DNA from 4 places in the Phyllobacterium sp. GQ127 genome. Region 1 is predicted to be linked to each of the others. Evidence: predicted binding sites of a transcription regulator. Region 1 holds the regulator's gene; each other region holds the start of a gene.
The links. The regulator PhoB, encoded in region 1, activates phosphate uptake and scavenging genes when phosphate is short. The targets are predictions, from matches to a motif close to TGTCATNNANCTGTCAT.
Positions count from the first base shown of each region.

Region 1 (2,204 bases):
CGAACAGGCTGTGTCGGCCATGGTCAATTCGGACAATGCGCTTGCCCAGCGCGTGATCTCTGATGACCTTATCCTCGACGCCGGTCAGCGCGAGATTGACGAAAAGGCGATCACCATCATCGGCAAGCGCCAGCCAATGGCGATCGACTTGCGCGAAGTAATCGGCACGATCCGCATTTCATCCGATCTTGAGCGTATCGGCGATCTTGGCAAGAACATTGCCAAGCGTGTCGTAGCCGTCAACGATACGCGCCAGACGCTCTCTGTCTATCGCGGCCTGCAGACCATCGCAGAACTGGCATTGACACAACTTAAGGATGTTCTCGACGCTTATGCAACACGCTCGGTGGCACAGGTCAATATCGTCCGTGAACGCGATGATGAGATTGATGCGCTTTACACGTCGCTGTTCCGCGAACTCCTGACCTATATGATGGAAGATCCGCGCAATATATCCGCTTGCACGCATCTTTTGTTCTGCGCCAAGAATATTGAGCGCATCGGTGACCATGCCACCAATATCGCCGAGACGGTCTATTACATTGTAACGGGAACACAGCTTCCGGCGGAACGCCCGAAGGAAGATCAGTCGCATACCGTTATTCTTGACGAGCCAGTAACGCCATAATTGCCGGAAGCAGACCATGCCTATAGCTCCCAGAATCACAGTCGTTGAAGACGAAGATGCCCTCAGTGTTCTCCTGCGTTATAATCTGGAGGCAGAAGGCTATATTGTCGAAACCATCAGCCGTGGTGACGAAGCCGAAATCGCCTTGCGCGAAAAGGTGCCGGATCTGCTGATCCTCGATTGGATGCTTCCAGGCCTTTCCGGTATTGAACTTTGCCGCCGCCTGCGTGCTCGGCGCGAGACAGAAATCCTGCCGATCATCATGTTGACCGCGCGCGGTGAAGAAAGCGAGCGTGTTCGCGGTCTTTCAACCGGTGCGGATGATTACATGGTCAAGCCGTTCTCGACACCGGAATTGCTGGCACGCATCAAGTCCATGCTACGCCGGGTCAATCCAAGTCTCTTGTCGCATGTGTTGAGCTTTGGAGATCTGAAACTTGACCGCGAACAGCACAGGGTTTTCCGTAAAGAGCGTGAACTCAAGCTCGGACCGACAGAATTCCGCCTGCTGGAATTCCTGATGCAGTCCCCAGGCCGGGTGTTCTCGCGCGGACAGCTCCTGGACAATGTATGGGGCGCGGATATTTACGTCGATGACCGTACGGTTGACGTGCATGTTGGCCGTTTGCGCAAGGCAATCAATATTGGCAGATCGCTTGATCCGATCCGGACCGTACGCGGTGCAGGCTATTCCTTCGGATAGGATTAAATCGCGTTTTTCTTTATCGAATTCCTGTCTCGGCCGGGAAACAGAATTGGCGTTATATGAGCCAATTTGCGCTAGAGACGGCTTGCGCAAATGACCGGTAGTCTCATTTAAACAGAACTGCTTCTGCCGGACAAAAAGTGCCGTGTTCCGAAAAGGGCTATTCGGCGGCAATCAGCGGGAAGTTTGTTGCTCGTAGCGGATCTGGCTCGACCAATGTCTCCAGAAGTGGCCGCTGGATAGCTGTGCCGCCATTGATCTCCAAAATATGCGTATAGAAGTTTTCGCCGGTAACCGAGCGTGGCGCTTCGATCTCATGCATCACGCTGATGACGGTGGTTCCGGCACAATGATCCTTGATGGCCTGATGGAAGGCGATCTTGGAGTCCGGGTCCAGCGCGCCGGTTGCTTCATCAAGAAACAAAACCGCAGGCTTGTGCAGCAATATGCGCGCAAGCACCAGTTTCTGCTTCTGACCACCCGACAGGAGCTGGTCCCAAGACGTGCCATCGCGGCATTCTTCACCAAGGTTTTCAATAAAGTCGCCCATGCCGGCGCGGTGCAGGGCGGCCGCAACGGAGGAATCGCCAAAACGGCTCTCATCCATTGGGAGGCATACGAGCTGTTTCAGCGAGACGCCGGGAAGTTTGACCTCTTGCGCCGCATACATCGTTGCCGCATCTTTCGGGTAAAAGATTTCACCACGGCCATAGCCCCAAAGCCCGTTCATTGCTTTGAGCAAACAGGTTTTTCCACTACCGGAATCGCCCTTGATGTAAGCCCATTGGCCCTTGCGCAACCGCATATTTCCAAGCGTGAGAAAAGCCTTGGCCTCGCTGTCGCGGTGCATCAATTCAAGTCCCCGCACCG
Region 1 is NZ_JCAXDZ010000003.1:218,378-220,581, reverse strand. Features, by position in the region: gene phoU (phosphate signaling complex protein PhoU) at 1-628, shown strand, start outside; gene phoB (phosphate regulon transcriptional regulator PhoB) at 645-1,331, shown strand; gene AC6CHM_RS13060 (ABC transporter ATP-binding protein/permease) at 1,495-2,204, opposite strand, start outside.

Region 2 (2,204 bases), on a different contig from region 1:
TTGTACTGTTCGTCTGATTTGCCGGCAAACACCCAGAGGCTCGCGCCGCCCGGTATGGTGTTTTGTGGCGCGTTTTTGGATTCCGGTTCATAAGGGAGCTGACCGGTACCATAATTCATGCCGGACTTGATGATGTCGCCAAGGCCGCCCGAGGAATCATTGTAAATGCCGCATTCACCAGATGTGAATAGCTGCTTGGCTTCAGATGTGCGTCCGCCATAACGGAACGTGCCATCTTTCGCCAGATCAGCAAGTTCCTGGAAATGCTTGACGAAAAGAGGCGAGTTGATCTTCAGCTCAACATCGACGCCGCCGATGCCATTTTCATTGCTGCCCCAGGAAATATCATTCCATGCAGCATAATTTTCTGTATGAATCCAAGTCATCCAAGCTGTTGTGTAACCACAATTAGCGGCGCCGCTTGTCTTGATTTTCTTCGCAGCTTCCCAAACTTCTGGCCAAGTTTTTGGAGGAGTATTCTCATCCAAACCAGCCTTTTTGAATATATCTTTGTTGTAATAGAGGATTGGCGAAGAGCTGTTATAGGGGAATGACAGCATAGTGCCGTCCGGCTTTGAATAATAAGCCACGATGCCCGGCAGATAGAGGCTTTTGTCAAACTTGGTTTCGCCCATCGAAAGGATGTCGGCAACTGGTTTGATCGCGCCTTCCGCTCCCATCATAACGCCTGTACCGGCATCAAAAACCTGAAGGATATCTGGAGCTTGTTTTGCACGGAAGGCGGCAATGCCAGCATTGAGCGCTTCCGGATAGGTACCTTTGAACACAGGCACAACTTTGTATTCGCTTTGGCTTTCGTTGAACTCTTTTGTCAAAGCCTGCACGACTTCGCCGTTGGCGCCAGGCATTGCATGCCACCAGCTGATTTCGGTAACAGCAAACGATGCAGATGATGAGGCCAACAAAATGCCGAAGGCCACGGTGAGTTTGGTGCCGTGATTAGTCATTATAATCTCCCATAGTGAGGCGTCGTCTTTAGCGCGCTTGGGCTAAGTATCCTCATTATGTGACAGAGAAACAACAGTTATTTGACTTTGGGCAAATGATGCAGGTCAGCCTGTGGAAAAAATGCGCAGCTGTTCACTTTTTTGCTCTAAATCAGCGTGACACCAGCTTTGCGCATTGTGATGGTCATTGCTGCGAGCGAACCACCAAGATCGATCGCCCGGCAAGCGTCAAGTAAGACTTCTGCGGAAAATCCCTGGGCGGCGGCATCAAGGGCGGAGTAAGCCACACAATAATCTGTAGCGAGACCCACAAGCGTCACATGAGTGATTCCACGCTCTCGCAGATAACCAGCAAGGCCAGTTGGCGTCACATGGTCGTTCTCATAAAATGCCGAATAGCTGTCAATGTGCGGGCGAAAGCCTTTTCGAATGACAAGCTCGGCTTTTGTCCATTCCAGATCAGGATGAAAATCGGCGCCATTTGTGCCCTGTATGCAATGATCCGGCCAAAGAGTCTGCTCGCCGTAGGGCATGGCAATGGTTTCAAAGGGCGCTTTTCCCGGATGGCTTGATGCGAAGCTCGAATGAGCTGGTGTGTGCCAGTCCTGCGTCAGGATAACTCTGTCAAAGCGGAGTATCAGCTTGTTGATGATCGGAACAATTTCGTTGCCACCAGACACGGCTAGGGCACCGCCTTCGCAAAAATCGTTCTGAACATCGATGACGATCAATGCGTCCTTGGCCATGATGCACTCCTGTAGAATGGCGTGGAGTCTATGGTCAATTAGAGCCGGACGTCAACGCGCATAGTGAAGGTCACCGCCAATCCAGACGTGATCAACGTCAAGATTCTCAGTTAAATGGACAATATTTGCCTCATAGCCCGGCAATAAGCGGCCATGGGTGTGATCAATGCGAATACTCTGGGCAGGATAAAGCGAGGCCATGCGCAATGATTCATCAAGTGTAAACCCCAATTGCTGGTGCACGAAGCGTACGGCCGAGATCATATCAAGATCGGCACCAGCAAGTGTGCCGTCTTCAAGCGTCAGGCGGCCACCGGCGCGCGTTATGGTTCTGCCGTTAAGGGTGAATGACGTGATGTCCGTGCCTATTGTAGACATTGCGTCAGTCACCAGAAATATCTTTGCTGGGCCTTGTTTGGCTCGCAGCGCAATCGACATGGACGCTTTGTCGACATGAAAACCATCGGCAATCAGTCCGGCTGACAATTCT
Region 2 is NZ_JCAXDZ010000001.1:1,281,739-1,283,942, reverse strand. Features, by position in the region: gene ugpB (sn-glycerol-3-phosphate ABC transporter substrate-binding protein UgpB) at 1-968, opposite strand, end outside; gene pncA (bifunctional nicotinamidase/pyrazinamidase) at 1,115-1,714, opposite strand; gene nagA (N-acetylglucosamine-6-phosphate deacetylase) at 1,766-2,204, opposite strand, start outside.
Region 2: ugpB (sn-glycerol-3-phosphate ABC transporter substrate-binding protein UgpB) is a predicted target of PhoB. The motif match lies at 1,039-1,055, and genes of this name have one in related genera.

Region 3 (2,204 bases), on a different contig from region 1:
TGCTGCATTATAGAATGCTATCGACTGGATAGCTGACAGGAGAGGGCTCATGGATCATCAGAATTTCGCCGCCGGGATTGCCGATATCGAAGCTGCCGCAAAGAGATTGTCCGGGCAGCTTGTGCCGACACGGCTGATGGAATCGGAAAGTCTCAACGACCGCTACAATGCGCGTATTTTCTTCAAGCCAGAATGCCTGCAACGGACCGGCTCATTCAAGTTTCGCGGTGCCTATAATCGTATCAGTCAATTTACGCCGGAAGAGAAAAAGCGCGGGATCGTTGCATTCTCTTCAGGCAATCACGCACAAGGCGTCGCAAGTTCTGCCCGCATATTCGGCATCAAGGCAGTCATCATCATGCCCAGCGATGCGCCACAGGTTAAGGTTGATAATACCCGCTCCTACGGGGCGGAGGTTGTGTTTTTTGACCGTTACACCGAGAGTCGGGACGTGATTGCCGCCCCCTTCATTGAAGAGCGTGGCATGGTTTTGGTGCCGCCTTACGATGACCCATCCATTATTGCGGGTCAGGGCACGATCGGGCTTGAAATTGCTGATGAAGCCAAAGAACGCGGTATCACGCTGGATGATGTGTTTGTGCCCAGCGGCGGCGGTGGTCTCATCAGTGGCGTCTCGATTGCAGTAAAAGCGCGCTCTCCGCAAACGCGCATTTGGGGCGTCGAACCGGAAAACTTTGACGATTTGCGCCGTTCATTGGTCGCTGGTGAAATTCGCAGCAATGAGACGGGATATCGCTCAATCTGCGATGCAATTCTTACTGCTCAACCCGGCGATCTCACATTTCCAATCAACAGGCAAAATCTGGCCGGCGGCATCGCTGTTTCCGATATCGCCGTGCGCAAAGCCATGCGCGAGGCAGCAAGCCATTTGAAACTGGTGGTTGAGCCCGGCGGTTCTGTTGGTCTTGCTGCGCTGGCTTCTGGCGAAGTCGATATCAAGGGCAAGACGGTGGCGGTCGTCCTTTCAGGAGGCAATGTGGACCTCGACTCTTTCAGTAAGCTGATTGCGTCTTAATAGGTTTCTGACTTTAATCGTTGGTAGCTACCGCTATAAAAGCTGAACTCTTGTCATCAGTTTGTTACGCTGAACTTCTAGCCATTCTGGAACGGTTCTAATCCGCAACCCAGCCAGACAGCCAGAGGTCACGCCATGAATGATCAAACTCCCGTTTTCAGAACCAGCCAGCTCGAAGAGAATGATGGTCCTGGCCACAATCCGACCGACAATCCTACAATGGGCGAGCTAATTGCAGCTCGATTCTCCCGCCGTGGCTTTCTGAAAGGATCACTCGCGGTTTCCGCTATTGCAGCCACCGTCAGCCCGATGGCGCTGATGCTGGCTGATGATGCTCGCGCTGAAACCAAATCTGCTTTCAGTTTTGAGGAAGTAGAAGCCGGTATTGATGAAAAACACCATGTTGCAGCCGGATATGATGCGGATGTGCTTTTACGCTGGGGCGATGGAATTTTCGTGGATTCTCCAGAGTTTGATCCGCGTAATCAGACTCCGGAATCTCAGGCGAAGCAGTTTGGCTACAATAATGATTATGTCGGTTATATTCCGATAGATGGCTCGTCTGAGCATGGTCTTCTGGTCGTTAACCATGAATACACGAATGAACATCTCATGTTCCCAGGCATCGTTAAGGTTGCTGAGGGCAAGATCGAAGTCGCTCCTGCCGACAAGAAGCGTGTTGATATCGAGATGGCTGCCCATGGAGGCACTATTGTCGAGATCAAGAAGACCGATGGTAAATGGCAGGTCGTCAAGGACGGCAAGCTGAATCGCCGCATCACCGCCAATACCGAGATGCAATTGTCCGGTCCTGTTGCCGGTCATGACCGTGTAAAAACCAATGCAGATTCCTCCGGCAGAAAAGTCTTCGGGACAATTAATAATTGTGCTGGAGGCGTCACGCCCTGGGGCACCTATGTGATGGCCGAAGAAAATATTCATGGCTATTTCACGGGCGAACTGGCTGCCGACAGCAAGGAAGCGGCAAACTACAAACGCCTCGGCCTTCCGGAGGGCAGTTATGAATGGGGCAAATTCCATGATCGCTTCGATGTCTCGAAAGACCCCAATGAAGCCAACAGATTCGGATGGATTGTCGAAGTCGACGTGAACGATCCGGTATCTGTCCCCAAGAAACGCACCAGCATGGGCCGCTTCAAGCATGAAG
Region 3 is NZ_JCAXDZ010000007.1:112,235-114,438, forward strand. Features, by position in the region: gene AC6CHM_RS20925 (threonine ammonia-lyase) at 50-1,036, shown strand; gene AC6CHM_RS20930 (PhoX family protein) at 1,172-2,204, shown strand, end outside.
Region 3: AC6CHM_RS20930 (PhoX family protein) is a predicted target of PhoB. The motif match lies at 1,088-1,104, and genes of this name have one in related genera.

Region 4 (2,204 bases), on a different contig from region 1:
AGCCGGATTTCCGGATAGGTCGGGCAAGGCACAGAATGATAGTCGGCCGGGGAGATGATCGTCACCTCAAAGCCCCGCGCCTCCATCTGCTCGCGTACTTTCGTCAGGGTTCGCACGACACCATTGACCTGCGGATGCCAGGCATCCGAAACAATGACGAGCCGTTTAATCTCGTCACGCTGCATTCGCCGCCTTTGGTCGTTTATCGGCAATCTGGATCACTGGCGCGAAGCCTGCATGCTCGCTGATGAGATGTGTCCAGGATAGAAGTTCCATCCTTCCGTCAAAATGTTCCACGATGGCCGTACAGCTTTCCACCCAGTCGCCCGTGTTGATATATTCGATACCGTCTATCTGTTCGATGGTCGCATGGTGAATGTGTCCACAGATAACACCATCGGCACCGATACGCCGCGCCTCGTCGGAAACAACTGTCTGGAACGAACCGATGAAATTGACCGCTTTCTTGACGCGGAATTTGGCCCATGCGGAGAAGGACCAATAGCGCAGACCAAGACGGCGACGCACCTTGTTCATCACGGTATTGATAGCAAGCGCTGCATCATAGGCCCAGTCACCCAGATAGGCGATGTGGCGGGCATTGCGCACAACCACATCGAACTGGTCGCCATGAATCACCAGAAACTTACGGCCATCAGCCGTTTCGTGCATCAGGCGGTCGGTGACTTCAATGCCGCCGAAATGCGTGCCCTGGAAGTCACGCAGAAATTCATCGTGATTGCCGGCGACATAATGAATTGTCGCACCTTTGCGGCTTTTGCGCAGGAGCTTTTGCACAATATCATTATGTTCCTGCGGCCAGTGCCATGACCGGCGAAGACGCCAACCATCGACAATATCACCGACGAGATAGATGGTTTCGGCATCATGGTGCTTCAAAAAGTCCAGCAAAAAGCTAGCCTTAGCGCCTTTTGAGCCAAGATGGATATCGGACAGAAACAGCGTGCGGAACTTTTTAGGCTCGGCCTCGACCATGATGCGGATCTCCGTATCGCGCTGACGCAAACGCGTCTTCTGCGCGACACAAACCCGATTCATGTCACAGTCTTATGACGGCAAGGAAAAATGCAGATTTGAACGATAAAGACTTGTATCAAATCTATGTTCATTTATGCCTCAAGATAGATATCCGACGACGACCCAGACCGATACTCCGGAAGGAAGCAATTCATGGCCCAGGACAATACGCCCGGCAATTCAGAACTTGATGAAAGCGCGCTGTTTTATCACCGCTTTCCCACGCCGGGTAAGCTGGAAATTCAGGCGACAAAGCCGCTTGGCAACCAGCGTGATCTTGCCCTTGCCTATTCTCCCGGCGTTGCCGCGCCCTGCCTTGCCATTCACGCCAACCCGTCTACCGCTGCCGATTACACAAGCCGCGCCAATCTGGTTGCCGTTATTTCCAACGGCACCGCAGTGCTTGGCCTTGGCAATATCGGACCGCTGGCCTCCAAACCAGTGATGGAGGGCAAGGCCGTCCTGTTCAAGAAATTTGCGAATATCGACGTATTCGACATTGAGATTGACGCGCAGGAAATCAACAAGATTGTTGACGTTGTTGCTGCCTTGGAACCCACTTTCGGCGGCATAAACCTCGAAGATATCAAAGCACCGGAATGTTTCGAAGTTGAAGAGCAGCTTCGTGAGAAGATGAATATTCCGGTATTTCATGATGATCAGCACGGCACGGCGATCATTGTCGCCGCTGCGATCATCAACGGCATGGAGCTTGCCGGCAAAGATCTTTCCAAGGTCAAAATCGTGGCTTCCGGTGCCGGTGCCGCAGCGCTTGCCTGCCTCAATCTTCTCGTCAAGCTTGGTGCGGACCGCAAGAATATCTGGGTCTGCGATCTGGATGGTGTGGTCTATGAGGGCCGTAACACGCTGATGGACCGTTGGAAGTCTGTCTATGTGCAAAAGACCGATGCGCGCGTTCTTGCCGACGTTATCGGTGGTGCTGATGTGTTTCTTGGTCTGTCGGCAGCGGGCGTGTTGAAACCTGAACTTCTCAAGCAGATGGCACCCAATCCGTTGATTATGGCGCTTGCCAATCCAAATCCGGAAATCATGCCCGAAGTGGCCCGCGCAGCACGTGCTGATGCCATGATCTGCACGGGCCGTTCGGACTTCCCAAATCAGGTCAACAACGTTCTTTGCTTCCCCTATATTTTCCGTGGCGCGCT
Region 4 is NZ_JCAXDZ010000001.1:987,670-989,873, forward strand. Features, by position in the region: gene AC6CHM_RS05100 (glycosyltransferase family 4 protein) at 1-185, opposite strand, end outside; gene AC6CHM_RS05105 (UDP-2,3-diacylglucosamine diphosphatase) at 175-996, opposite strand; gene AC6CHM_RS05110 (NADP-dependent malic enzyme) at 1,192-2,204, shown strand, end outside.
Region 4: AC6CHM_RS05105 (UDP-2,3-diacylglucosamine diphosphatase) is a predicted target of PhoB. The motif match lies at 1,060-1,076, and genes of this name have one in related genera.